Regions from separate parts of the Solibacillus sp. FSL K6-1523 genome, predicted to be linked through region 3. Evidence: riboswitches for the same ligand, from Rfam matches in the RefSeq annotation. Region 3 holds a riboswitch; each other region holds the start of a gene.
What was found. Region 3 has a riboswitch for cyclic di-GMP ahead of MHI10_RS15105 (NPCBM/NEW2 domain-containing protein). Riboswitches for the same ligand answer to the same signal wherever they lie in the genome.

Region 1: linked by a shared signal. The riboswitch ahead of MHI10_RS18685 (hypothetical protein) and the one ahead of MHI10_RS15105 (NPCBM/NEW2 domain-containing protein) in region 3 are both predicted to bind cyclic di-GMP.
Region 2: linked by a shared signal. The riboswitch ahead of MHI10_RS17345 (NPCBM/NEW2 domain-containing protein) and the one ahead of MHI10_RS15105 (NPCBM/NEW2 domain-containing protein) in region 3 are both predicted to bind cyclic di-GMP.
Region 4: linked by a shared signal. The riboswitch ahead of MHI10_RS21045 (methyl-accepting chemotaxis protein) and the one ahead of MHI10_RS15105 (NPCBM/NEW2 domain-containing protein) in region 3 are both predicted to bind cyclic di-GMP.

Annotation. Positions count from the first base shown of each region.
Region 1 is NZ_JBBOSU010000001.1:3,865,983-3,873,705, forward strand. It holds gene MHI10_RS18660 (catalase) at 1-830, opposite strand, end outside; gene MHI10_RS18665 (MFS transporter) at 899-2,149, opposite strand; gene MHI10_RS18670 (DUF4256 domain-containing protein) at 2,320-2,880, opposite strand; gene MHI10_RS18675 (methyl-accepting chemotaxis protein) at 3,105-4,145, opposite strand; gene MHI10_RS18680 (hypothetical protein) at 4,187-4,900, opposite strand; gene MHI10_RS18685 (hypothetical protein) at 4,944-5,318, opposite strand; cyclic di-GMP riboswitch class I at 5,470-5,556, opposite strand; gene MHI10_RS18690 (TRAP transporter permease) at 5,805-7,723, opposite strand, start outside.
Region 2 is NZ_JBBOSU010000001.1:3,598,146-3,605,868, reverse strand. It holds gene MHI10_RS17355 (GLUG motif-containing protein) at 1-1,496, shown strand, start outside; gene MHI10_RS17350 (DUF5698 domain-containing protein) at 1,768-2,295, opposite strand; cyclic di-GMP riboswitch class I at 2,607-2,690, shown strand; gene MHI10_RS17345 (NPCBM/NEW2 domain-containing protein) at 2,817-7,723, shown strand, end outside.
Region 3 is NZ_JBBOSU010000001.1:3,123,226-3,130,948, reverse strand. It holds gene MHI10_RS15105 (NPCBM/NEW2 domain-containing protein) at 1-4,932, opposite strand, end outside; cyclic di-GMP riboswitch class I at 5,084-5,167, opposite strand; gene MHI10_RS15100 (metallophosphoesterase family protein) at 5,955-6,671, shown strand; gene MHI10_RS15095 (helix-turn-helix transcriptional regulator) at 7,079-7,723, shown strand, end outside.
Region 4 is NZ_JBBOSU010000001.1:4,343,939-4,351,661, reverse strand. It holds gene MHI10_RS21065 (sulfite exporter TauE/SafE family protein) at 1-471, opposite strand, end outside; gene MHI10_RS21060 (amidohydrolase family protein) at 518-1,867, opposite strand; gene MHI10_RS21055 (hypothetical protein) at 1,933-2,394, opposite strand; gene MHI10_RS21050 (DUF3100 domain-containing protein) at 2,396-3,256, opposite strand; purine riboswitch at 3,424-3,525, opposite strand; cyclic di-GMP riboswitch class I at 3,944-4,054, shown strand; gene MHI10_RS21045 (methyl-accepting chemotaxis protein) at 4,405-6,255, shown strand; gene MHI10_RS21040 (response regulator transcription factor) at 6,520-7,206, shown strand; gene MHI10_RS21035 (HAMP domain-containing sensor histidine kinase) at 7,193-7,723, shown strand, end outside.

The DNA of each region.
Region 1 (7,723 bases), 740 kb from region 3:
GGATGCGGGCCGTCTTCCATTATTTGCACAAATAACTCCCACTCTGGATACTCTCCCTTTTCAATCGCTTCATACAAATCTTGTGTCGCATGATTAAAGTTTTTCCCTTGAATTTCTTGTGCCTGCTGCTGCGTTAAATTGCGAATACCTTGTTTCGGTTCCCAATGGTATTTGATGAGGACTGCTTTCCCTTCTGCATTAACCCATTTATACGTATTCACTCCTGAACCTTGCATCATCCGATAATTGGCAGGAATCCCCCATGGTGAATAAACTAGCGTTACCATATGGAAGCTTTCTGGTGATGCTGCGCAAAAGTCAAAAAAGCGTTCTGCGTCTTGTCGATTCGTAATTGGGTCTGGTTTAAAGGCATGAATCATATCCGGAAACTTCATCGCATCCCGAATGAAAAAGATTTTCAAGTTATTCCCTACTAAATCCCAGTTGCCATCTTCCGTATAAAACTTCACCGCAAACCCGCGCGGATCACGTAATGTTTCCGGCGAATGTCCACCATGAATCACACTAGAAAATCGTACAAATACAGGCGTTTTCTTGCCCTTTTCTTGAAATAACTTTGCCCTCGTAAAGTTAGCAATCGGCTCATCTTCAACTGTTCCATATGCTTCAAAAACGCCATGGGCTCCCGCACCTCTTGCATGAACAACACGCTCTGGAATACGCTCCCTATCAAAGTGACTAATTTTTTCAATAAAATCATAATTTTCTAATGTAGCAGGACCTCGATCACCAACAGACCTAAGTTGCTGGTTATTTGTTATCGGATGCCCTTGCCCATTCGTTAAAATTTCCTCTTCCATCTCTTCCATGCTCACTCACTCCTTTTTAGTAAGCATGGGCAATTTGAAAGGGGGCTATACAATTTGTATCCCCATAATTATGAAGGTTGCGGTTTTTCCTTCATAAAAAATACCCCCAATAAGCCTATAACGGAAAAAATAACTGGTGCGATGAAACCATAGTAATAACCATTCCCAACATTGCCTGAAGTAGCTTGAAAATAATCTAATATATAACCAAAAATGATGGGCAGTAATACCGCGCTTAAAAAGCCACCCGTATTGGCAAAACCCGAAACGATGCCGGATTCTTTCAATGGGAAAGATTGACGTACAGCTGCAAAAGTTAATGCACTTGCCCCGTAACCAATACCTATAATAAAAAAAAGAAGGATGAGCAAGTAAAGTGATGGATACCCTTTACATATAAGGAATGTAAACCATCCACTTAACACCGTCAATTGTATAACAATATACGGTCTTTTTATCATTCCGATTCGGCTTGAAATCCAGCTAGCTAGAGGGGCTCCAATTAGCGCTCCAATCAAACCAACCATAATGAGCTGGCTCGCTTCGGAACGTGTCATGTCATACATATTCATCCCGTATGGAACTGCCCACGAACTAATAAATCCAACATAACCACCAACTACGCCAAAATGACAAAAAAATAAAGCCCACGCTTGCCGACTCGAAAATATTCTTAGGAGTATAACAGATGTTTTTTCGCGTTGAACCTCTTCTATAATTATTACTGGTTCCTCCACGAAAATTTTCTTCGCTTTTTTAACTAGTACAAAATAAAGCAATATGCCACATAAACATAATAATATTCCCGCAGAGAAAAATGCTGTTCTCCAACCGAGTAAATGGATCCATGCCGAGAAAGGTACGGTTGCCAATAAGAAACCAAGACTACCTGTCATACCTGCCAAACCAATTAATCGAACAAATTCCTTCGTATGAAACCATCCAGCCAAAATGAGCACCATATTCACCCAAATCGTTGCATCGCCTACACCTGTAAGTATTCGGGCAAAAAATAAGACGACTTCATGTGTCCCAACACTATAAATAATCGTTCCTAAACCTGTAAGTGTTGCCCCGACAATGAGAAAGAAGTTCGGTCCATAACGATCCGCCAATATCCCCATCGGAATTTGCAAACTTGTGTAAACGAAAAATTGAATACTCGTCAATAATCCAATCGTTGATGCCGTCACATGAAAATCCCTCATCAGCTGATCTGTTATTAGTCCTGGAGCGGTTCGTTGGCTCGCCATTAACAAATAAGTAAATAATACGGATCCAAATACAAGCCATCTGTATTTGCTATTTCGTTTGTCCAATGATCCCCACTCCCCATTTGCTTTTACAATATGTATATGAAGTTCCTTAATCAATTACGCCTCGGCGTAATTGCGTCAGCAAGTTGGATATATACGAAAAGGGGATACCCAAATAATTTCTTTGGACATCCCCTTCAATATTAATTATTTTAACGTTTCATCCAGAAATACTAAACGCTTAACGAGCCACGAAAGCCTCGCGCTGCATAGTACGAATCTGCTCCATTATGGTATAAAAACACTTTGTCGTAGCGACGATCACAGAAAATCGCCCCACCTAGTTTTCTAATATCGGATGGTGTTGCTACCCAGCTCGATGTTTTCTTATCAAATTCCCCAAGATTTTGTAGCGCTCGGTATTGTTCTTCTGTTAACAGCTCAATTCCCATTTCATTCGCCATATCGATTGCACTATTTTTCGGTTTATGTTGTTTTCTTGATTCTAATGCTTCACGATCATAACAAATACTTCTGCGACCTTTAGGGCTTTCCGCTGAACAATCATAAAAAGTATACTCCCCTGTTTGTGCATCAAAGGACACTACGTCAGGTTCTCCCTCAGTTCTTTCCATTTCACAAAGAGACCATAGTTTTTCAGGATTCGCTTCTAGCTTTTCTTGAACGTTTGTCCATTCAAGCTCTGGATGACGATTCATATTTTTCTCAAAACGGGCTTTCAATAAGGCAAGTAGTTCTCCTTGTTGTTCTAGTGATAATTTTCTGTTTTCCATACGAAACCTCCAATAATATTTTGCTTGTTTTTGCGTATTTAGTAATACTATATCAAAGGGTTTATGATATGTGCAAAACGCAATCCTATACGCATGAAATTTTTAATATTTCTATTTTATTTCAGATACCTCTATACAAAAAAGCAGGCGGTTATTGAAAATGCATGATCACATTTCGAACCGTCTGCTTTTACTAGTTTCAGTATCTTGAATTAATGACTAATTTATTTGTCGTTTATTAATTCCGCAATACTTTTGGCTTCCTGGACTAACTTTTCCATTGTACTTGATTCATCGTCACTAATTTCTACTAGTTCTTCAAACATTTCAACTGATTCTCGAGAAATGAAAGAAATCTCTTGCATTGCTGCCGAAATTTGCTGTGAGCTTGAAGATAATTCTTCGGTACTTGCAGATGAATTCGCATTATTTTCAGCAATCACTTTTGTAATTTCTACAATCTTTTCAAACATCTCGCCAATTTCTACAATTGTTGTATTCGTTTGAGCAAATTCTTCTGTACCTTGCTTCATTGAAAATACAACTTTATCCGTCTCTTCTTGAATGTTTCTTACAATATTCGATACTTCAGAAGATGACTGACGTGATTGTTCAGCTAATTTACGAACTTCCCCAGCAACTACAGCAAACCCTTTACCGTGTTCACCTGCACGAGCTGCTTCAATCGCTGCGTTCAAAGCTAATAAATTGATTTGCTCTGAAATTCCCGTAATTACTTTAACAATTTTTCCAATCTCATGTGATCTTTCACCAAGAATATTAATCGCACCAGATGTTGTATTAATTGTTTCATTAAATTTTTCCATTTTTATCATCGAATCTTTTAACTTATCATTACCGTCTTGTGTCAATTCTAATGTCGTATTCGATTTTTCTGAAATTTGGTTTGATCTAATCGATAGCTCTTCAATAGCCACTGTCATATCTTCAATTGAAGTAGAACTTTCTTCAGTAGCGATTAATTGTTTTTTTAATCCTTTACCTACCTCATCTATTGCAGCCCTTACAATATCAGCCTTTTCAGCGGCGTATTCTCCATGTTCCGTCAACTTTTCGCCTTTTTCATTTACAAGTTTTGCAAACGACTGAATTTGCTCATTTTCTTCACTTGCAGAATGTCCGGTCATTTCACTTGTAACCTCATTATTTATATGAGATTGGCGTTTAAGCGTAAAATATTGGTACGCAAAATACAAAGAGGTACACAATAAAACGACAATAATTACCATCATAATAACTCCCATGAAAAATCTCCTATTCTTCTAATTTATTTAATAATGAAGTTTTAAAGTTCCTTTACAACAATATAAATTCCATCTGCTGTAGTCGATGGAATTTTGTTTAGTCTTTCATTGTCTTCATATTTATGAACAATAAAATTTCCTTCTACATCTACATATTTTGTTAGACCATGATACTTCTCCAAGACGCGCATTGATTTCGGATTTGTCGCTTCAGCTAGTACAAGTTTTAAGCCTTCTTCTCTCGCCTTGTTTATTAATGCGTCACCTAAGCCTTGTACAATTTCATGACGACTATGTTCAGCAATGATCCCTAGTAAAAAGATATGTAACGCTTCTCCGTCTTCCAAATCTTTACCGTTACGTATTTTATAATCATCTAAGAAACGTTGATCAATATCCGCTAATACACGCATTACAACGTTCATATCAGCAAATGTTCCACCAAAAATGTCTTCTTCAATAATTTCAAAGGCATTTGTATCCCCAACTAGTGCACCTAAAACATTTTGTTCATTATCTAGCGCTATTGCACAATAACCTTGGTGGGCAAATGTTTCGATATATTCTTTCGTAAACTGATACCAATCTTCATAAGGTAAATTTAAAGCGTATCCGATGATCGGCTCTTGTATCCATCTTCCACCAACTTCTACCCCAACAAATGTCTTCGCTAAACATTCCGCTGTTTTTTCAATTAATTCAGGTTGATCCTTTGTAAGAATTTCGATTGTATATAAATCTGCTGTTGTTTGCATCGTGATATTATTCCTCTCTCATTTAAAGCTGTGTATTTAAAATTTAGTTTGAAGTCGTTTCAGAAACATGATTAACTAGTCTACCTGGGAAATCAACTGTCTCTAGTGCATTTCGAATTTGTACTGCTGAAATTTTAGATATAGAACTTACAATGGCAATATCTTTAAATCCAAGAGACGCGTAGAACATGAATGTCTCTCCTAGTCCTGCCGAAACTTTCGAAGGAAGCGGTGATTGATGAGTTGCATCAACAACTAATCGATAATTTCTCTTCTGTACCATCCCACTTGTTTTTTCTAAATTGTTTAAAAAGCCTTCAACAAGATCCTCTTTAATAAACCCAATTACTTGAACATGTACTTCTTTCTTTGCTTCATAAATAGCCATTTTATATCGTGGTTCATCAACAACTATCATCTTAAATCTCCTTCTCTCTAACTATATTTTAGCTACTATTTCTTTATCATCTGCGGCTTCATAGCGTGCACCGTTATTCATTACAACATTTCTTTCAAATAAAAAACTACCACAACAAAAAAAGTTGAGGTAGCAAAATAACCACTTCTTTTTTGGCAACCCGACTGTCATGATCCAAGAGGATTTTAGACTCGTAGCTTTGCGTCCTTACCTTTCAATAAGTTTGCCTTTTTCAATTTAAAGGTATCTAAGTAAAATTTCACACATTATTAATACTATAACAGTATAAATTACTTGTAAGATCTTTTCAACTTTAGTACTTTCATCTAGTACATATTGTATTAATTCAGGATTTTCTTGAAAGAGAATAGAAATAGTTGGTTAATTATAATTATTCAGTAGCTAATGCTGCCAATTAGTTGAATTAATTATAAAAAAAACAAAAGAAAAGGTCACCCTAATTTTTGAGTGACCTTTTACAAGTATTTAAACTGCTACTATATTACTCTTTTTACTTCTTACAAAATCGTAACCTAAAATTGCAAACACAATTACTAAGCCAACGATATCTGTATATGTTTCAGGTATAATCATACAGATTGCACCTGCGCCTAAAATAATACGCAATATCCAATTTAGCTTTGTCACGAAGAATCCTTCTGCCGCAGCACTTAATGCAATGATGCCAATAATAGCCGTTATTGTTATGATAATAATAGATGAAATTGGCGCCATTGGGAATTCCTTAGCATTGACCGCAATATTTGTCGTATCAATCATTAACATAGCTGGATTATAAACAAATAAATATGGAATGATAAATCCTGCTAATGCAAGTTTCAATGCAGCAAAACCTGTTTTCATTGGATCTCCACCAGAAATGCCCGCTCCTGCAAATGCCGCTAAAGCAACAGGCGGTGTAATGTTGGCAAAAATACCGAAGTAAAAAACAAACATATGCGCTACTAAAATTGGAATACCAAATTCAGCTAAAGCTGGTGCAGCCATTGTTGCCGTAATAATATACGCTGGAATTGATGGTAACCCCATCCCTAAAATCATCGATGCTATCATAGTAAAGAATAATGTTAAGAATAAAGATCCTGCACCTAAGCTAGCAATTGATGAAGTCATAACATTACCGAATGAAGTTAAACTAACTACACCAATAATAATGCCCACAACCGCACAAGCAACCATAACTGCTAACGATTGGCGAGCACCGCTATCTAATGCAGCTAAAATATCTTTAAAGCCCATACGTGTTTCTTTACGAATTGCTGCAATAATAACAGTTGCTACAATTGTATAGATAGCTGTTTGACCAATCGGTACACCTACATAGAGTAAGTAAACTAAAAACACAATTGGCAATAACAAATGACCGCGTGCCTTTAATACTTCCTTCACAAGTGGTAAGTCTGCTTTAGGTATACCACGTAAATTATCACGTCCTGCTCGAAAGTGGACTTGCATAATAACACCTAAGAAATAGAGTACTGCTGGAATTAATGCAGCAAGGGCAATCGTCCCATACGCAACTCCTGTAGTTTCAGCCATGATAAATGCAGCAGCACCCATGATTGGTGGTAAAATTTGTCCACCGATAGACGCACTTGCTTCAACAGCACCCGCAAAGTTTTTTGAATACCCAACCTTTTTCATTAATGGAATCGTAAAAGCGCCTGTTCCTACAACATTAGCCACTGCAGCACCATTAATACTTCCCATGAAACCACTAGAAATTACCGCCACCTTTGCCGGTCCACCTTGGCGATGTCCTGCAAGTGCTAGAGCTAAATCATTAAATAATTGTCCCATACCCGATTTCGCAAGGAAGGCACCAAACAAGATAAATAGGAAAATAAATTGCACAGAAGAACCAATAGCCGTGGAGTATAACCCCTCTGTTTTTAAATACATTTGACCAAAAATATCCCCTAAATCATAAGATCGTGTCATCATTCGACGAGGCATCCAGCTATAATGACTAATAAATGGATAGATTAAAAAGACCATGGCTAACATAGGTAAAATCCAACCTGTTACCCGTCGAGCTGCTTCTAGCACTAAAATAACAGTCATAATGGAGAATATAATATCTGCCGTATTAGGAATACCGCCACGTTCTGTCATAATAGCATCGTACTCAATGATTAAATAACCAGCTGAAACAAAGGCTAAAATAAATAATAACCAGTCATAGATAGCGACTTTACTACGATCTTGCTTTTTATAAGTTGGATAGATTAAGAAAATTAATGCTAACCCAATGGATACGTGAAGAGCACGCTGTTGTAAAGTTGGCAGCGGATTAAATGTCACATATAAATGATAAACAGAATAAATAATCGCAATTAATGATATGAAGAACATTATTTTTTTGCCCGTAAATTTCCGAACAT
Region 2 (7,723 bases), 470 kb from region 3:
CTGGAACTGGTGATACCGTAGGCGGCTTGGTCGGATATAGTTCTGGAAGGATAATAAATAGCTACGCGACAGGCAGTGTGGATGGAATTAGTGATGTAGGCGGTTTGGTCGGGTATAGCGGTGGAAGGATAACAAATAGCTACGCGACTGGCAATGTGACTGGAACTGGTGATGTAGGCGGCTTGGTCGGATATGTAATTAGTGGAAGCATAACAAACAGCTATTACGACAGTGATACAACAGGACAACCAGATAACAGTCACGGAATCCGACGTACAACTGTCGAAATGAAAGAAGGAACACCATCAGCATCAATCTACACTAACTGGGATATTAACATCTGGAATTTCGGCACAACATCAGATTACCCAACATTATGGGAAAAACCAGCAGTTACAACACCAATAACAGCTATTGATGCGATTACAGGCACGACTTTATTGGGAGAGGTGTTAACAGCAGGTGCAGTAACACCAGTAGGCGCACCAGTAACTTATCAATGGCAAATTGCGGATACGGCAACTGGAGAATTTACAGATATTCCAACAGCAAAAAGCAAAACATATATTCTAACTGCAAATGATGTAGGTAAATTCATCCGAGTTGTAGCAACAGGAGCAGGTAATTACTCAGGAACAGTTACAAGTAACGCAACAACAGCAGTAATTTCTAATATAGGAAGTGCCGCAAATCCATATTTAATCGATTCTGTTGCCAAATTACAAGCGATGGCAGGCTTAGATGGACCTGATGTTTACTTCAAACAAACCGCTGATATTGATATGTCAAGTGAAAGTTGGACACCATTTGTCTTTAATGGTCATTTTGATGGAGACGGGAATAAAATCAGTCATGTAACGATTAATCAGCCGAGTAATAATAATGTTGGATTCTTTAGTCAGCTGAATGGAGAATTGCAAAATGTTCACTTGGAGGATGTATATGTAAAGGGAAGTTATTTTGTAGGCGGCTTGGTCGGGCTTAGTTCTGGAAGCATATCAAATAGCCACGCGACAGGCAGTGTGGAGGGAACTGGTCAAGTAGGCGGCTTGGTCGGATGGGTTAGGTCTGGAAGCATAGAAAATAGCTATGCGACAGGCAGTGTGGAGGGAACTGATTATGTAGGCGGCTTGGTCGGATGGGTTAGTTCTGGAAGCATAGAAAATAGCCACGCGACAGGCAGTGTGATTGGACAGTATCAAGTAGGCGGCTTGGTCGGGCGTAGTTCTGGAAGCATAAAAAATAGCTATGCGACAGGCAATGTGACTGGAACTAGTAATAATGTAGGCGGCTTGGTCGGATATGTAATTAGTGGAAGCATAACTAGCAGCTATTACGATAGTGATACAACAGGACAATCAGATATTGGAAAAGGAACGCCACACACAACTGTCGAAATGAAAGAAGGAACAGAAGTAACAATCTACATTGGTTGGGATACTGATATTTGGGATTTTGGTACGATTACAGATTATCCAAGGTTGAAGAAGCAATAGAACAGAAATCACGCGTATGTATATGATCAGATACGAAGGTACAGGAAGAAATGAGTGCAAGATCGGCTCATTTCTTTTTTATGCCTAGCAATACATATTTTAAATAAGGAATCAAATACTAGAATGGGAGAAACGATTTTTTGCATGTATACGTCTGTATCGACTTCGAATTTCTCCCAACCTAGTACTATACAATAGTTTTTATACATTCGTCATAACGGTTAAAGCATATTGTTGTTCTTCACTTTTTCATATTGGGACCGCTGAATGGTTATTCATGTTTCTTATGCTGCTTCATCCGTTTAACCAAAAAACCGCCTTTAAACGATTTCGGCTCATAGGAAATAATAAACGCAGTTGGCTCATAATGCTGCACGAGCATAAACAATTCCTTCTCGCGATTACGATTTGTTAAAATTTCGTATTTATATCGCTGACTGTCGCGTCCTTCGCCTACGTATGTCGTTAGGGCAAATCCTTCTTCACGAATAATTTTGATTAATTCTTCATTGCGATTTTGTGTATTAATCATTACGTAAATATAGCCAATTGCGAGTTTTTGTTCAATGCGCGTTCCGATAATAATCCCAATACCAAATCCGACAGCATAAACGACCATTGCAAGGAACCCTTGATCGCCACTAAATACAAGTGACAGACCGAACACATAAATGAGCATCTCGACAATCCCAATTAACGATGCGAGCATAGTAATATTCTTTACTAGGAAAATCGTACGAAGTGTAAATAAAGGTACATATATTAGTTGAAGTAATAAAATAAGTATAATTTCTTTCATTGAAATCGAATCCTTTCCTACTAGAATATGCCCATCATATATGGAACGGATTTTAAATGCAATTTATATGTATAGTCTTTTAGTTCTACTGTATACGTTTGTTTAATAATCTGTATAAGTTCTATTTATGATGGTTTGAGGAAGGCTAAATACCCTTAATTTTTTAAATAACGACTGATTATTATTTTAAAATAATAATATTATACGAAAATGAAAATGATACACCTAATATTTGTATACTAGAAATAATAACCAAATAGTCTAAATTATTCTTGGGAGCAAAATTTTATTATGCTATTGTATGGATTAATCAATCAAATAGGCAAACCTTGAGAAATCTCGGGACGCAAAGCTATAGGGACTACGGTGAAAAACTATGTCAGCCAGTTGCCAAAGAGTACATTTTACTTTTTGTTAATATAAAGTTATGTAAACTTTATAAAAATAGAAGCTACTCTTTTTTAGGGTGGCTTCTATTTTTATGTGCTTTTTTGGGATTAAGTCATTAGGAGGAAATGAATATGAAGGTCGTAAAAATTGCAACAGCTGCGGCAATGACATTAAGTTTAGTCAATGCGCCAATCCATGTATTCGCAGATCAGCATCAACAATCGAAAGTGACAACAACGGTTATTAGCAATCAGGTGGAACAAGTTCCGCATGCGACTGTTAATAAGTTTAGTTTATATGGCAATGATTTATTACATGCCTATAATGAAACGTTTAAAATGGCGAATGTCAATATTACATCCATTACAAACAACGGTGGAAATTATCCGAATTCTCAACTTGAGAAAGCAATCGATGGAGAGATGAATACGCATTGGGAAACAGGGAGAGCAAACAGTGCAACATTCACAAATGAAGTGACATTTAACTTTGACGAAAAAACTTCATTAAATCGCATCGTATATGCAGCTCGTCAATCAGGTGCAAAAGGGAAAGGTTTTGCACAAGAATTTGAAATTTACCGTTCATCAACGAATGATGGTGATGATTTTACTCTTGTTACTTCTGGTGAGTACAAAGGGTCAACAGGAGATATCGTTGAAATTCAATTTGCACCAGCAGATTTTAAGCGTTTAAAATTTGTTTATAAAAAAGCAAATCAAAACTGGGCAAGTGCAGCCGAGATTGGTTTTTATAAAGAAGATGCGGTATCTGAAAAGATGGCTACATTATTTACAGATGATACTTTTAGCGCAGTAAGCGAAGAATTTAATTCGGCTGAGGCAATTCATCAATTAACAGAAGAAGTGAAAAATCACCCACTCTATCCGTTATTTAAAGAGGATTTAGAAAATGCTTATGCATTAATAAATCAGGGTGAAATCGAAGCAACTACAGCTGCAACACAAACATTCTCACACTTTGCGAATGAAGATTACTCAAAGCTATATAGAATGGACTACGAAAATATTAAAAGTATCCGAAACAATGCGGGGCACTATTCTACTGCTGTCATCGGAAATGCTATTGATGGGAATTTAGATACATATTGGGAAACGAACAAGGCGAATTCAGCTAGTTTCTCAAATGAAGTAGAAGTAGAATTCAAAGAAGCAGTAAAACTAAATCGCATTATGTACGGGGCAAGAAACTCTGACCGAAAAGGGTTTGCTGAGGAATTTGAAATTTATGCATCAGGGACATCTACAGGTGATACGTACCAGCATGTTGCAACGGGTCGACATGGAATGATTTCAGGTTTAATAGAAGCAAAATTTGAACCAACGACATTTAAACGCGTGAAGTTTAAGTTCAAAAAATCAAATCAAAACTGGGCAACATTGAATGAATTAGCCTTTTATAAAGAAGACGTAATCCAAGACAAGGTCAATAGCATCTTCACGGACGGTACAATGAGTGCGCTTGTGCCTGAGTTCAATAACATCGATCAAATCAATGCTCTAGAAAATGAAGCAAAAGAGCATCCTTTATATAATATTTTAAAAGAACGCTTAGATTTAGCGAAATCGATTGTAAATGGTGAATTAGCTGTTGGAGGAACGATTGTTGAAGCGGAACAACGCGGAGATATGGTGAAGCATGCGAAGGATAGGTTGAAATTTGGTTTCGGTAACAATCTTCAGCCGACTGGATTTGCAGCTCAGCCAGGAGATAAAATTACGGTATATGTGGATGCAGATACAAATGGTCCATTACCGAAGTTAGCATTTGCTCAACAAGAAGGTTCTTTCGCCAATTGGAGAAGAGAAGTTACACTGTCACCAGGTAAAAATGAAATAACTGTTCCAAAAGTGAATAAAGATAATTGGTATAAAAATGATATAACACCTGGTGGAAGTATTTACATTAGTAATCCATATACAAAAGAACAACAAGGCAAAGCTCCTAAAATTCGATTTGAAGGTGCTATAAAAATTCCGTTCGCAACAAAAGGTACGGACGTTGCACAATTTAAAACATTTTTACAAGAATATAAAATGAAAATAGATGAAGATATTGCGAAACATCCAAATAAGGAAAATCGAGAAGTTTTAGATGTTTTCGAATTTGTAAGTGATCATATTGTATGGACAGGTACTGCAACAGGTGCATATAAAACGTATATAGAAAATGGCTATAGCCCGTTACAGACGATAGAATCATACAATACACATATGGAAGAAATATTTAACTATTACGGATTAGATGCGAGAAGTGAAAGTCACGATCCGAAATTCATTCGGGAAAATGTACGACTTGCACAGCCATTCGGTTATATGTATGCGTATACGGACCATATCGGTATACAAGGCGATGTGATGGCGAATCTTTTACTTCCGTTTGAAGTGGGAGGTCCTAACTGGGGCTTAACTCATGAAATTGGACATAGAATGGATATGAACGCTCGATTATATGGTGAAGTAACGAATAACATGTTACCTCAATATATGTCGGCATATTACGGTAAGATTGATCAACGTATTCCATATGAGGCAAAAATTTATAAAAACGTCATCGAAGAAAATTTAAAAGATTACATCAGCCAAGATTACTTTGAAAAGTTATCCGTATTTTGGCAGCTAGAAATGCTGAGTCCGGGCTATTGGGCAAAATTAAATAGTCTGTACCGAGAGCGAGACGTACAACTAACAGATGGCGAATTTTCTAAACAACAATATTTAGTTGAATTCTCATCTGAAGTAGTAGGGCTTGATTTAAGTGAACATTTCGCAAGACACGGATTTATCGTTAGTGATGAAACGAGAAAATTGACGAGTAAGTACAAGAAGCCTGAGGGGAAAACATGGTACTTAAATAACTCAGTAGTAGATTACAAAGGGAAAGGCATTCAAGATAAAAAAATCTCTATTGGAACGAATGTACTTCCAGATGCAGCAAAAAATATAAATAAATTAAACTTTACAATCGATAAAAGTTACGCGGAAGATTTTTTAGGATTCGAGGTAATAAGAGATGGTAAAGTAATCGGATTTACTGCGACGAATAGTTTTGAAGATACAAATGTGGATACTACTAAAAACTATTCGTATCAAATTGTTGTTTATGATAAAAAATTGAAAGCTTCAGAACCTGTAGAGTTTAATTCATTCAAACCAACAATTGCAGTGGAAGACCAAGTAACGCTAAAATTAAACGAACAATTTGACCCAATGGATTATGTAAAAGCATTAAGCTTTGAAGGAAAAGATATTACAAAAGACATCGTTATTAAATCAAATAATGTTGATGTGACGAAAAAGGGTAACTATGAAATTGTTTATGAAGTAAAAAATGCAGATATTACGGCTACCAAAACAACTAACGTAACGGTAACGAGTGATTTTACGTATATTTCTGATATGGAAGCTAAATTAGCAAATATCCAGTATGGTGGTTTGAAAAAAGACGTAGCGCCATCTGGTAAAGCCATTACACTTCTTAGACAAGGTCTCGATGCAACGTATACGAAAGGCATCGGTGCACATGCGAATTCGGAAGTTGTTTACGATATCGAAGGAAAAGGCTTTAACTTCTTTGAAAGCTATATCGGCATCGACCAAGCGATGAAAGGGAGACCTTCATCAGCAACATTTGAAGTATGGGTAGATGATGAGAAGATGTTTGGGAGCGATGTATTTAAAGCAAATACCGAACATGAATTTATCAAAGTTCCTGTAGCAGGTGCAAAAGAAGTGAAACTAATAACGACGGATGCCAATAATGGGAACGCATCGGATCATACCGTATGGGCGGATGCGAAGTTTACAGTTGATTCTAGCCAACCTACATTAAACGTATTTGATGAGCTTACATTTGTGAAGTTAAACAGCGATTTTGATTTTATGCAAAATGTTGAAGCATTTGATGCAGAAGATGGCAATTTAATCGAACACGTAAAAGTAACATTAAATGACTTTAACGTAAATAAAACAGGCACATACACTGTACAATATTCTGTTACGGATAGTGACGGTCATACAGTTACTCAGACAAGAGAAATTTATGTATACAGCGATGCTACATTCGCAAGTGATACAGAGTGGAAATCGGCACAAACGGCTTGGAAAACGGTGAATAAAGATAAGTCTTCGAGTGGGGGATCCATTAAAATACTTGTAAATGGCGAAACAAAAGAATTCGCTAAAGGGATTGGTACACATGCGAATTCTGAAATTGTGTACGACCTGGAAGGCAAAAACTACGATTACTTTGAAATGCTTGTAGGGGTCGATCAAAATATTGAGGCAAACACAAAGTCAAGTGTGACATTTAAAGTTTTAGCAGATGGCAAAGAAGTATTTAACAGCGGTGTGATGAAGTATGACACAGAAGCAAAAGCTGTGAAAATTCCAGTAAAAGATGTGAAACAATTAACACTCATTGCAAGTGATTCGGGTAATGGGAATCAATCTGACCATGCAGACTTTGCAGATGCGAAGTTTTATATTTCAAACGGACTTCCGCAGCTTACAATTCCTAAGTCAACTGCAACAAAAGTAGGTACGCCGATTGACATCAATGAAGAGTATTCTGCAATGGATGCAGAGGATGGCGATTTAACGGCTGCTGTACAAGTGACAGGCATCGAACAAGTCAACTTTGACCGCGCTGGTAAATATGAAATTACTTATACGGTTACGGACAGCGACGGCAATGAAATCACAATGAATAGAACGATCTCCGTTGTTAATATGGATGATTACAACTATGTATCTGATTTCGACTGGACATCTACTCAAAACAGCTACACAGCGCCAAGGAAAGATGTATCTGTTAGTGGCAATACGTTACGATTAACGGGAGAAGACGGCAGTGAAAAATCGTACGAAAAAGGTATTGGTGCACACTCTAATTCCACGATTGTTTATGATTTAACAGATAAAGATGCAGATTACTTTACTTCATTTGTCGGTGTAGACCGCCAAATGTATGGTACTGTTGGTTCTGTTGTGTTTCAAGTGTTTGTTGATGGCGAAAT
Region 3 (7,723 bases):
TAAGCCACTGTCGAATTGTTTTTCACCATCAACATATACTTGGAAAATAACAGAAGCTACAGAACCATACATGTTTCGGTCTACACCTACAAATGAAGTGAAGTAATCGGCATCTTTATTTGTTAAATCATAAATAATAGTTGAATTCGCATGTGCACCAATCCCTTTTTCGTAAGCGACTTCGCTACCATTCTCAGCTGTTAAACGTAATGTATTGCCGCTTATAGAAATATCTTTCGTAGGAGCGGTATAGCTGTTTTGAGTAGATGTCCAGTCAAAATTAGATAAATAATTGTAATCATCCATATTTACGACGGAAATCGTTCTCTTCGCAGTTGTTTCATTGCCGTCGCTATCTGTAACAGTATACGTAATCTCATATTTGCCTGTTCGATCGAAGTTTACTTGATCTGCCCCTGTTACTTGTACAGCAGCTGTTAGATCACCATCTTCTGCATCAAACGCAGTATATTGCTCATTGATGTCAATTGGAGTGCCTACTTTAGTTGTAACTGATTTTGGAATCGTAAGCTGAGGAAGGCCATTTGAAATATAGAACTTCGCATCTGCAAAGTCAGCATGATCAGATTCATTTCCATTACCCGCATCACTTGCAATCAGTGTTAATTCATTTACATTCTTTACCGATAGTCTTACAAGTTTTGCTTCTGTATTATAATTCATAACATCGCTGTTATAGATTTCTTCGCCATCTGCTAAAACTTTGAAAGTAATACTCGATTTATTGTTTTCTGGAATATTTCGATCTACACCTACTAATGTTTCGAAATAATCATAGTTTTTACCTGTAAGATCGTAAACAATTTCTGAGCTTGCATGTGTACCGATACCTTTAGCAAATTCTTTCGTTTCCCCATTAACGAGTACTTTGATCGTTTCACCAACTGAAGCCTTATCTTTGTTAACCGTTTTCCAAGCAGTTTGTGCAGATTTCCAATCTGTGTCACTTGCAAATGTAGCATCACTGTACACATAGATTTCTTTTGCTTTCGTAACTGTATTGCCATCACTATCCGTTACAGTGTATTCCACATTGTAAGTGCCTGTTTTATTCACATTAAAGCCATTCATTGTCACGTTTACTTGTTCAATTAAATTGCCGTCTTCCATATCGAATGCCTTTACGTCTTGAAGTACGTCAAAGTCGCTGTTTAGCTTTACGAATGTAAGATTCTCAGAAACAGTTATTGTAGGCTTACTAGAATCTTGCGTAAATTTAGCATCCGCCCATACGGTATGATCGGACGTATTTCCGTTATTATTTGCATCTGTTGTTATTAATTTCACTTCTTTTGCACCAGTGACAGGAATCTTTACAAGTTGATGTTCTGTACCCACTTTGAAAACGTCACTAGCGAATTTCTTTTCGCCATCTACCCACACTTCAAACGTTGCTGATGAAGGTTTTCCTTTCACTGATTGGTCGATTCCGATATAACTTTCAAAGAAGTTAAAGTCTTTTCCATCTAAGTCATAAACGATTTCGGAATTTGCATGTGCACCGATACCTTTAGCATAAGGAGTATCAAAACCTTGTCTCATTAATGTAATCGTTCCACCGGAAACTGATTTATCTAATTGTAATGAACCCCAACCAACTTTTACAGATTGAGCAGTTAAATCCGAGACATATGCAAAATCGCTTACTACGGTAACTTTTGTTGTCTTTGTTGCTGTAATATTTGCGTTTTTCACTTCGTAAACAATTTCGTATTCACCTTTTGTTGTAACATCAACATTATTCGATTTTACAACGACATCTGCTGTTATATCATTTCCTTGATACGAGGAAGCTTTTACATAATCCATTGGATCAAACGCTTGTCGTAATTTTAGCGTTACTTGTTCCTCAATAGATATGTTTGGTTGCTGTGAATTTATTTTTACAGGTTTTAAACTCTTTAAATTTTTATCATAAGCAACGATTTCATAAATATAAGAGTCATTCGTATCTACATTTTTATCGACAAATGAAGTATTTGCAGTATATCCAACTACTTTGCCGTCTCTCAGTATTTCATAACCCATGGCAGCGTCTTTATTAGCCGAATCTATGCCATATGTTAATGTAATCTCTTTCTTACTTTTATCTGAAGTTAGTGATTGTACAGTAATTTTCGCATCTTTTGAAAAGCCAGAACCTTTATAATCGCGTCCTAAACTATGCATGTATTCTAATTTAACATCAGGTTTAGGTAAATGAGCAACCTTTTCCTTCATCTTTTCAGTAGCTGTTACATATCCCCAGTCGTCAAAGAATGTTGTTAAATCTGTTTCAGTCGCTAAAGAGAGACCTACAACTAGTCTTTGTAAGTTACTACCTAAACCATCCATAACGCCATCTGGATTTGTTCTTGCGATTCGAGAAGCTTTTCCATAACTGTCTTCACCATAGTAATATTGTACTTGCTCCAGTACACCTAAGTAAGTCCAGTAACCGTGATTCACTTTTTCACCTGAAAATCTTTTATACATTGAATTCCAATCTACGCGATCGTCCGTACTGTTATTAAATAATTTTCTTAAGATGACAGAATAAATATTATTCGTTACTTCTGTATGTTCCATAGTAGAGTTATTTATATTATGACCCCATTCATGATAATAGGCCCATCCATCGTTTCCAGGGGTACTAAATGGTTTAACGATTTGTTTGAAGAATCCATCATCTCTTCTAGGTGAATTTCCACCGTTATAGCCTGTATATCCCCAGTCAGACCAGCCATAAGGACCTTTTGTGAATACCCTCGAAGTGAACTTTTCATTAAATTTTTGCTCGTTTTCTGTATATCCACTAATTTTTTGGAACTCTTTCCACATTAATTCCCATTCATCCATTGTGTCAGATACAGTTTTTCCTATTGGCTTTAATTCCTGAATGCCTTTTAGTGCACCAGCAGCACTTGTTGAGATTGTATTATTTTCTGAAACAAGTTCTGCGACATTGAAAACAACATCATTAGGTTTTCCATTTGCGAAGTCATTATCGTTTACACTAATTTTCGCCACATATTGTTCTAACTCTTTTTCAAATGCTGCAGGATCTGTTTTCCCATGATAGTAAACAGGGAAGGCTGTCCCACCAATTAACCTTACTTTAGGTGCATAAGCTTGTTGGCTTGGTAAAGCAGGGTTTTCTACATAAATAACTGCAGGTTTCATATTTTCATAAGAAGGGGCCGTTATTGTATTTAAACCAGGGTGTAATGGATATCTTCTTATCCAACCATTTTTATCGTCAGCGATTTGACCTAATATTAAGTTAGGCATTACACCTTTTTCATCGGCATCAACAAATACTTGAATTGTTTCACCAGGTACGGCATATTTACCGAAAGTTTCTAGTGAAAATGACGTTCTTGGAATTTGGTGCGTTTTTGCTTCTGCATTTGGATTTCCACGCTGAGAGGCTACTACGATTGCTTCGTCAGTCACAATTTCGTTGCTTAGTAATTTTTTTGCAATCGTTAAGTTTACTTGTAATTGCTCCTTAATTGGATGTTTCGCGACTTCTTTTTCTAATTGATTGATGATATCAATTGACGCAAACTCTGGTTTTAATTCATTCATTAAACCATTTGTAAATAAATTATTCACTTGATCTTCTAAAGTATCTTCTTTATAAAATGCAAGTTCTGATAAAGTCGCCCAGTTTTGATTTGATTTTTTAAACTTAAATTTAACGCGTTTAAAAGTTGTAGGTGCAAATTTAGCTTCTACTAATCCTGCCACCATGTTATGTTGACCAGTTGCAACTAGTTGATAAGTATTTCCTATTGATGTTTGAGAGGCATAAATTTCGAACTCTTCTGCAAACCCTTTGCGGTCAGAATTTCTTGCTCCGTACATAATACGATTTAACGTAACGGATTCTTTGAATTCTACTTCTACTTCATTCGAGAAATCTTTTGAATTGCTTCTATTTGTTTCCCAGTACGTATCTAAGTTGCCATCTGTGGCATTTCCAATTACAGCGCTACTATAGTGACCACCATTGTTACGGATATTCTTAATGTTTCCAATATCCATTTTAAATAACTTTGAGTAATCTTCGTTTGAATAGTGAGTAAATGATTTTGTAATGGCTGTTGTAGCTTCTGTATTTACGCCACTTATTATTGCCTTTGCATTGGCGATTCCGTCTTTAAAATTTTCATAAAGCGGATGACTTTTTGCTTCTTCTTCTAATTGGTTAAGAGCCTCAATTGTATTAAATGCTTCACTTACTTTACTGAATGTGTCATCTGTAAATAATGTCTTCATTTTTTGAGATACAGAATCTTCTTTATAGAACATAAACTCCGAAGCACTTGCCCAGTCTTGATTGGCTTTCTTAAACACAAATTTTACTCTTTTAACTTCAGTAGAGGGAAACTGAATCTCGACGATATCCCCTGTAGAGCCTTTATATTCGCCAGTTGAAAGTAATGTGAAATTATCGCCTTCATCTGTTAACGAACTATGTATTTCAAATTCTTGGGCAAAGCCTTTCCCTTTTGCGCCTGATTGACGACCAGCGTACACAATTCTATCGATTGAAATTGTGTCATTAAAATTAAATACAACTTCATTTTTGAATGTAGAGCTGTTTGGTTTACCCGTTTCCCAGTGCGTATCTAGCTTGCCATCTAAAGCATTTGCAAGAGGGGAACCAGAATAGTTTCCACCATTGTTTGTGATCGATTTGATACTTGTATGGGCAATTTTAAATGCTTCATCGTATGCATGTAAAAGGTTTGATCCGTACAAATCAAACTTACTCACAACCGCTTTAGTAGCTTCACTAATACTTCTTTCCACTGCTACTGTTGTCATTTCCCGATTAGGGGATTCACTTGCTAAAACATTCATTGGACCACCGACTAAATTGAAAGCCATGGCTGCTACTGTTGCAATTGCAACTACTCTCATCAATATTTCCTCCTTATGAACGAATCCCTAAGAAGCGCATTAAAAAAAGCCACTCAAAAAGAGCAGCTTTAATTCAAATAAAGTAAAAAAAATTAACATAAAAATGCTTCTTTTTTTATCAACTTTACTAAACAAAAAGTATAATGCACTCTTCGGCAACTGGCTGACATAGTGATACACCTTAGTCCCTATAGTTTTGCGTCCTTAAATTTCTTTAAGTTTGCCTATTCAATTTTACACTCCAAAGAATAGCATAATATCATTTATTTACCAAGAATACTTTGCACCATAAAGTTATCAGAAATATAAGGTAGTATGTATGGAGAAATCAAATAGTTGGTAAATTTATCTACCTATTATAATAGGAAATACGATGTGGATGTGTGAGGATTTATGTTTTACTTGTCAATTAACTTTAAACAAGCTATTTTTCAAACGCTCAAAAGCTCGTTTGTCAAATATCAACTAAATAATCGTGTCTAACTTACGGGGGGCACATCACTACCAAATACCTAAGTTAGCACTTATTTAAAAATATGTTGCATGTCAAAATCAACAATTTGGATAAATGAGATTTTTTTAGTCTCGAAAAAAGTTTCCGATGTAAAATGAAAAATACCTCAATTCAGTTTTGAATGAGGAAACGTTGCTAAAAGTGGATTTACAAGGGAATTTAGTTGAGCGGAGCGGGAAATGTGAAAACAAAAATAAAATAATCAATTGTGTTTAAATAATCTGAGTTGAAGCGGAATAGGGTGAAAAAGTATCCTTTTTAACGAGATTTCACATTTTTATTGGCAATTTAATTGAAAAATAGCTATGTCTTTTGATCTGCATATTGGATGTTGTCTTTTGATTATAGAGGCGATAAATGCTCTGTTTTGAGTTGTTTTTGCTCCTTTTTCAATTGTTTTTGTAAGTGTGGGAGGATATGATTTAAGTAACGTGCACTTCGGAAATGAGTAACACAATGTAATACATAAGAATTTAACTAAAATATAATTAAAAAGGACTGATCTCTATTGAACTTATTTATAATAAGTGATATTCACGGTATGTATCAGCAATTTGAACAATTAATCAAAAAGTGGGATATGGAAAGTAAATTCGTCATTTTGGGTGATATGGTTGATCGAGGCCCGCAGTCATTACATGTGATTCGCAAAGTAATGGACTTAAAGCGGACTTATGGGCAGCAAGTCATTGTATGTAAGGGCAATCATGAGGAGATGTTTTTGAACTACTTGTCATCCCCAGAAGCGAATAAAGAATTTTATTTTAGAAATGGTGGGCGTCAAACGATGGATTCTTTTTTAGATCAGCTTCCAAGCGAAATGAAAACACTAAACTTTACTGAACAGGCTTCTATTATTAAAGAAAGGTTTAAAGAGGAGACTTCCTTTTTAGCAGAGGCTGAATTATTTGTCATAGTTGGGGATGTATTACTCACACATGCTGGATTCGAAACGCAGTACGACAATTTAGATAAATCCACAGAAGATGATTTTTTATGGACGCGTGACCATTACTTAAAAGAAAATCAAACGCCGTATGTGAATGTGTTTGGACATACACCGTTAAAATATATTCATGAAAAAGACGATGTTTGGATGAGTGAGAATGGCAAGTTTATTGGGATTGATGGGGGTTGTTGCTATGGTGGGCAATTGAACGCTTTATTCATTTCAGATAAGGGAGAGGTTTTGAATACTTTTTACGAAAAATCTTCAAATACTTAGCACCTATTTATATCATACCTCCAAATGAATCTTGGTTTAATCCTATTACAATGAACGGATGGATTATATTTTTAGAACTAATCATTTTGTTTGGTACATTTCTAGTTCGCCTTTTTTGTAAGAAAAGGTATATAACTTCCGCCCAAAAAAGATAGTCATATTGGTCAAAGCTGGGGAAGAAAGTACGGGGAATAGTAGGTTTCACTTAGATGGGATTATTTTCAATTAAGTCTACTCGGGTATAGTGTTAGTAAACTTAATATTCAGTCTATTTAGGGGTTCTTTTATAATGCCAGAAAATAATTTACTTAATTTAGGAATATTTTATTTCGCTTTATTAATTTAATGATATAATATTTAATGATTCAGAATAATTAACTTATTTAATTTAGAAAGGAGTAAATGCATTGGAGTTAAAACTAGATTTAACAAATATTGGTTGTACAATTAAATTATATAGAAATCAACAAGGAATTACGCAAGAAGAACTGAGTCTAGGAATATGCACACCATCTTATTTAAGTAGAATAGAAAATTCTAATATTGTAGCAAACCTAGAAATTTATGAATTATTATTTCAAAAATTAAATCTAGATTTCAGTGCAAAAAAACAGGAATATGAAATTGTAAATGCTATTTTAGAATCCTTTTATACCGATTTACTCCTAAATAATAAGTTTAATGAGTCATCCTTAGAAGTTTTGAAGGGGCAAAATCCTCTTTTTTTTGAAAGAAATTTGAATTTGAAGCGAGAGTTAGTTTTGTGTAAGTATTTAATAACTCTAAGAAAATATGATGATGCAAAAAAACAACTGAATGCGATTAGTAAAACTATTAAAACCGCAAATTCTAGAAATAATTTCTTATATAGTAATATAGCGATTTTGTTATTTTATTTAACAAATGAATATCAAAAGGCATTTGATATGATAGAGCGAATGGAGAAGAATGATCGGTTTTTTAAAGATGGCAGTAAGTTCGAAATTGCATGCTTTCATTTCAATGCTGCATTGGTTGCTATTAAATTATATAAATATCAAAAGTGTATTGAT
Region 4 (7,723 bases), 1.2 Mb from region 3:
TGCTCCTGTTAGTGCACAAAAGGCTGCTGTGCTAAACCCAATTAGCATCACAACAAAGAGGCGATTTAATAACTTAGATTGATTTGCTTTATCCTGCTCCTTGTTTTTCTTAAGTAAAATAGATAAACCAGCAAATAAGATAAATAAATAGAGGAGTAGCTTTGCTAAAAATTCAGGAATTAACACATTGATTTGGACGCCTAAAAATGCACCTGGAATGCTACCAATGCTCAGGAAAAGAGCCAGTTTTAAATCCATGTTTTTTGATTTCCAATAAGAATAGGCACCAATAATACCTGAAACAGCAAAAGATAAGAAACTTAGTGCAAGGGCATCATATACAGGTATATCTAAAAATCCTACGTAAATTAAAGGTAGGAGGAACCCGGAAATTCCGGATATCCCCACGAGTATACCAATTATCAAATTGGAACATAAAACAATACTAAAAATTATTAAAGATGTAGACATGTATTAAACCTCAATTATTCTTTAAATTATCAGGATGAAAGGAGGATTATATATTTGCTCTAATAGCAAGATCCCTCATTGCAATGTTACTTTCAAATTTAATTTTTTCTTCATCCAATGTAAGAACTTCTCTGTTTTTCATTAAAAGTTTACCATTGACTATGCAATCGGTTACGTCATTGCTATTAACGGATTCAATTAAAGTGTTTAATAAGTTATGAGTTGGCTGAATATGAGGTTGATCAATGTTAATTAAGATCATATCCGCTTTTTTGCCAACTTCCAATGAACCTAATTGATGATCTCGCAACATTGCCTTAGCCCCACCTAAAGTTACCATTTCTAAGATGCTTTTTGAAGGCATTGCCACAGGGTCAAAAATAGGTACACCCCAAAAAGCGCGCATTAATGATTTAAACACTTTCATTTGATCAAATAAACTTAAACCAGAGTGACCGGCTCCATCCGTTCCAAAACCAACGCCAATTCCCTTTTGCAGCAGGCTAGGTGTTTTTGGGATGCCTTTTCCTGAATTACTAATTGGACAATGAACAACTTTACTATTATGCGCTTTGATAATATCAATTTCATTGTCAGACAGCAAAATACTATGCGCACCTAGGAAGTTTTTATCTAAGACACCAATAGATTCAAGATATTCAAACGGGCGCATTTTGAAGTTTTCCAAACAATAACCGATTTCATTTGTATATTCGTTCATATGAGATTGTACACCAGTGGAACAGCCCTTTGCCGTATCGAAAACTTTCTGGATTAAATCAGGTGTACAAGTGATGATTGATCTAAGAGAGAACCATACATCTAGTCTTCCATCACCAGCTCCGTGAAACCCGTTAAATAATTGTAGATTATTTTTAATATTATCTTCTATACTTGATTTCATTGTGACAGGAATATCTTTACCGCTGTCCATTGTGGAACAAGTAATCACTCCACGCAAGCCTGATTCTATAACAGATTCGGCTACTTTGTGCATATGTCTTCCACCTGCATCGATAAAAGAAGTTGTCCCAGATTTAATCATCTCTAGAAAGCTTAACTGAGAGCTGATACGTACATCATTTTCCTTAAGGTTACTTTCGAATGGAACCATGATGCGCGTCCAAATCATAGGGTATTCATCGGCTATTCTCCCGCGCAAAAGCTGTTGACATGTATGGGTATGTGCATCGATTAAACCGGGCATTGCTAATTTACCATATCCATCAATTGTTTCTTGCGCTTTATATTTAGTGTCAAGATCAGAAGTGTTGCCAATATCTATAATTGTACTATTTTTTATTACTAAGCATTGGTCATTTAGTATATTAAAATCAGGGGTTAATATAGAACAATTTTTAACAATTAAATCTACACTACAAGCTTTGTTTTCCACAGTATACCTCCAAAAATAATTTAATTAGAAATAAGGTTTGTAACGACATTATGTTATATCGCTGATTAGTTAAATGAGTCTAATGTATCGGTTAATCTCAAAAATATTTCAGCAAAAGTCGCTTGTACAAGAAAGGTACCTGTAAATACCAAAAGTGCTATAATAACCATCTTCCAACTTTGGTTGATGAAAGATTTAAAATCCAGACCAATCCCTGCTAAAGTACCAACGATTGTAATTGGAGCCATAAAGGAAATTTTCGCTGTATGCTCAATAACCGGTTGCGCTATAGGTGAGATAGGACTTGCAACAAGTAAACCCGTAAGTGCAACCCAAACAATTGGGGGAATTTTTAAAGGAACAATTTTCCCAAAAGCAATCCCTACAAAAGCAATCGTTGATAAAATGAGTACCCCAGGAATGGATTCTAAAATGGATACATTATTTCCGATAAGATTTGCTACAAGTATTGTTACAACAGATGTTAGCAATAAAGATATAGTCCAATTACGCATGTTCATTGCCATGTTAATTACCAACTTTCATTGAGTTATTGCTTTTTGGCGTTCGGGTATGTTTAGGGCTAATTTTTGGCTCGAGCCAGTTATATAATTTATTTGTAATTGGAAGTGAAATTAATAAAGTAAAGTAAATCCCTACAACCGCTGCCAGCATATCACTTGCACCTGCGAGCATTATAATCTGGTCGGCGTATTCTGGATAAATAGCTGCTAATGTACCGGATGCAGCTGCCATCATTACACCACTACCAATTCCGCAAGCCATCGCTAAGGCGAGAGGGTGGAAAAAATCAAAAGATGCTACGATACTTGCTAAAAAACCAATATAAATGGTTCCGATTAAAAATCCGATTATGTAAATAGAAAGAGCTCCTCTTGCTTCCGGTGAATTTGCTCCGTAAAGGTGGCAAATTAATCCGTAGTCCTTATCCCTACATGTGGAGCTAGTTGCACCGATAGCTTCTCTTTTAATGCCGAGCATTAATGCAATCGGTAGGGCAAATAGTATGGTTCCGATATGTCCAAGCTCCTGAAAAGCTAATGCTGGACCTACATCTACTAACTTTGGAAGGTTTGAACCAGCAAGCACACCTACCTTTGCCATAAATGGTGTAATGGCTACAAGAACAAGAGAAGACGCCTTTTTTGCCTCTTTCTCTTTAAAAAATCCAAGAATATCACGGCCAAGTAAAACACTTATTACAATTGCAAAAAGCATCGGATAAATAATAATTAAAGCGGAGCCTATTTGGAACTTTTTCATACCAATAAGTTCTGCAATAAGAACGATAACAAATGCAGCTAAGTATAAACGGTAATTTTCTTTAATATTTTCCCATATTGATTGATGTTGTTCTGTGTTTTCCATGTTCTTTTTCCTCTCCTATGAAGTGATTCCATTCAAAATAATTCGGTATAAATGTGAGTAAAAAGAGAAAACCCCGGTTAATTAACCAGGGTTTGACATAAAAGAAAAACAAAAAACAAGAAATAGCCCTAAACAAAAGCAATGGATCTGCCTAGTGTTAAGAACATATCGTTTTTGTTATTCCTCATAGTCAAACTATTCACGGTAGTTTGGTAGAAACTTTTGGACCATATCTCCAAATTTATACGAAGAACTCAAAAGGCGAACATTAACGTTGAACTTTATAGTTATCGTTCGCGTGTATATCAATTTACATTCTTTTTATAAGAAAGTCAAAGTCTTTTTGAATCCATTTATAAAATATAAAGCTAATTATTATGAGGCGATAGTTAGTAACTAAATGGATTTGTATGAATTTATTGAAAAAGAGCATGGAAACCACAACATAAGTTAGCGAAACTTTCAGAAATGCATTTCCAAACGCCTACAAACCACTTTAGGTATTTTTTGAATAGTTCGTAACGGTTTTGCTACTACCTTCCTGTGATCTACCAAAAACTATGAATTTGAAATGTGTTCATGAAGAAATTACAAAGAGCTATTAAAGCAATTAGGATTGATCAAAAACCTTGAAGTTTGTTATGCGAAGTGAGATTATAAGTAGGTGTGATTTTAAACTAAAATTATAGAAGATTAGGGCAAACTGTTCCGAAAGGGCAGGACGCAAAGCCTAGGGTCTAAAGTTTAGGGGACTATTAAAAGTCCTGTAATTTAAACAATGATCGCCTGGTTACCGAATTTATGAGTTAATATATAAATTCTTTGGCTACTCTATATTAAATAGAATAGCCTTTTTGAGCGTTTAAAACTATCTGGAATTAGGGAAAGGTCATAGTTAGAAGGGGTTAAGGGATTCTTGAAATTAGTAGCTTTAGCAGCAGGGAATCTACGCTTGATTCACTAGTATGTAAATGGAGAGGATTGTAAAAATGAATAAGAAGAAAATATCGTTTAAGGCAAAGTTATTAGTTTTCTCTTTATTACTATCATTAGTACCGATAGTTTTTATTGGAGTTTTAGTTAACGGAACCGTTAGCAAAAAAACGAAGGACGATTATATTACTTTCAGTGAAAGAGAAATTAAATAAGTGGATAACGGAATTGCTCTATACTTTGAAACGATTAGGGAAAACGTCAATTTATTAGCGAATGACCGTTTCGTTGTAGATGCTGATTCGAGTATTACTTCTTATAAAGACATTGCGGGAGAAGGTTCACTCGATATGACACCTTCAGCAAATGGGGATAAGGAGAAAGCTATTTTTGATGTGTTTTCTCGTTTTAGTGATAGTCATCCTAATGCCCCTTATGTTTATATGGGTACATCGGATGGCGGTTATATTCAATATCCAGAAGGCCCCGTGCCAGCTGGTTTTGATCCGAGAGATCGCCCTTGGTACAGCGCGGGTGTTGAAGAACCAGGAAAAGTAAAATTAACAAGTGCTTATGCAGCAACGGGTATAGAAGGAATTATCGTAAGTAATGTTGTATCGATTGAAAAAGATGGCAAACAAATAGGTGTGTTAGGCTTAGATGTAAGTTTAGACGGCTTAACAGATATTATTAAGGAAGTAAGTATCGGTGAAAATGGGTATGTCATTCTTGCACAAGAAGATGGGACAATCCTTGCACATCCAAGAGATCCTGAATTGAATTTCCAACCAATTTCTTCATTAAATATCCCTTCATTAGAATTTTCCGAAGAGGATGGCATATTTGAAACGAAATTAGATGGAGAAGACTATGTGTTCAATACAATCTCTTCAGAAATTGATGGCTGGAAGTATATTGCTGTCATCGAGAAGGCTGAAATTTTAAGTACAGCGACTTTCATAAGAACAATGCTTTTCGTAATAGGTGGAGTTATTGCAATCCTTGCTGTCATCGCTTCTATTATTATGAGTTTACGTATAACGAATAGAATTAATAGTATTAGTGATTTATCTTTAGCGATGTCTAAAGGTGATTTAACGCAACAAGTTACGGTAAAGGTAAATGATGAAATTGGGGATATGGGTAGGAATTTCAATACGATGTCAAACAGTTTGAAAGAAACGATGCAAAAAATTGCGCATGAATCGCAACAATTATCAGCTACATCTGAGGAGCTAGCAGCGTCTTCAATCCAAAATCAATCAGCTTCTAATGAAATATCTGAATCGATTCAACTTGTTGCGACTGGAACAGATGAACAAGATGCTGCGATGAAAAAAGCAGTTGGTATTATTAATGAAGTATTTAAGCATGTAGATGATGTGACAGTAAGTATGAATAATGTAAAAGATTCGATACAATATTCGACGGAAACGGCTAAACAAGGTAGTGATGTCGTTGAACAAACAGTAAATCAGATGAGTGAAATTGATAAAAATGTAAGTTCTTCTGCTGAAAAGATTAGCATGTTAAATGAAAAATCAAATGAAGTTAGACAAATTAGTTTAATGATACAATCTATTTCAGAGCAAACGAATTTATTAGCTTTAAATGCTGCTATTGAAGCGGCAAGAGCGGGTGAACATGGAAAAGGATTTGCAGTAGTAGCAGATGAAGTTCGAAAACTAGCTGAGCAATCTAGCAACTCAGCATTGCAAATCAATGAAATTATTCAAGATATCGGTCGAGGTATTGAAGATTCAATGGGCCTTGTCAATGAAAGCGGGAAAGCATTTGGAGAAATTAACGAATCCATTCTCGCGGGTACAACAAAAATCACCGAAGCTAGCATAGCAATGGAAAACATGAAAAATCATATAGCTGAAGTAGTCGTTCATATAGAAAAGGTTTCAAAAACGAGTATTGAAGTAAATAATTATTCTCAAAACGTAGCCGCCTCTTCTGAAGAAATGAGTGCCTCCATGGAAGAAGTTTCAGCAGTTTCTCAAGAGCTAGCTAGAATGTCAAATGAATTGGAAATGGCCGTTCAGCAATTTAAATTGTAATCGTGTATATGATTTACAACAGAAAAATATGTAAATCATATAGGGAAGAAAGAAATATATAAATGATTGAGGCTTGTCATAAGGGTTTTATACTTATGACGAGCCTTTTGTATTTCTTATTAACTGTACATACTTAGAGAAAAATAATAAGAAAACATTAAGAATTGATGTGCGTGTTTGTTAAGATTTTATTAGTATCATAACCTTATACGAATCCTATAGGGGTGATCACAGGAACCTAAAGAGTTGGAGGAGTGAGTGGGATTGAACATTTTAGTATGTGATGATGATAAAGAAATTGTAAGAGCAATTAGCATTTATTTAGAAAATGAAGGATACCAGGTATTCAAAGCTTACGATGGGCTTGAGGCAATTGAGCTTGTACGGGATCATACAATCCACCTTATTATTATGGATATTATGATGCCCAAAATGGATGGGATTACGGCGACGATGAAAATTCGACAAGACAATATGATTCCGTTAATTATGCTTTCTGCTAAATCAGAGGATCATGATAAAATACTCGGATTAAATATTGGTGCAGATGATTATATCGGCAAGCCATTCAATCCGTTAGAGCTTGTGGCCAGAGTAAAATCACAGCTAAGAAGGTATACGACATTTGGCAGCCTTGAAGTAAGTAATCATGTCTTTCAATCGGGCGGCCTCACGATTGATGATGAGCAAAAGGTTATTACGGTCGATAATGCTGAAGTTCATTTAACACCGGTGCAATACAAAATTGTAAAGCTCCTTACAGCCAATGCGGGGAGAGTGTTCACCATCGAAGAGATTTATGAAAAAGTGTGGAATGAAAGGGCCGTAAATCCAGAAAATACAGTGGCGGTGCATATTCGTAAGATTCGCGAAAAAATTGAAATTAATCCGAAAGAGCCAAAATATTTAAAAGTTGTATGGGGAGTGGGGTATAAAATTGAGAAATATTAGTCATGCACTTATTACGAAAGTGGTAGTATTTTTATTTGCCGTTGTTTGTATAACAGGTATAGCGAAGACGATAATAAATATGGAAACAAATGAGGTGCATCTTGATAGTATCAATCACAAAAATTATTTTGAAAGTGGAGCATTCGCGGATGAAAGTTACGGCATTATTTCCCCTTTAGCGCAATTAATCGGGAAATATAAAAGTGAAGAGTATATTTTAAGCGGTAAGGTACTAACGGAAGAAGAGATTATAGAAATTGAAGAAAATTTGTATAATGATTTCCGTTATTCAAACAAATATGATCATAGTTTGGGTGAAAGGGATAATAAGCGCATCTATCGAGAAACAGCTGATGATAACATCAATCGTAAAAAAGATGAAGTTATGAGCGCTCAAGTAAGGGAATTTTACCGGTTACTCAGCACATTAAAAGCAAATAAAGGAATCATCTATTATGCAAGTAACGGTGAGCAAGTATTTTCTAATAGCGGATTCGATAAGCAAAAGGATTTTGAA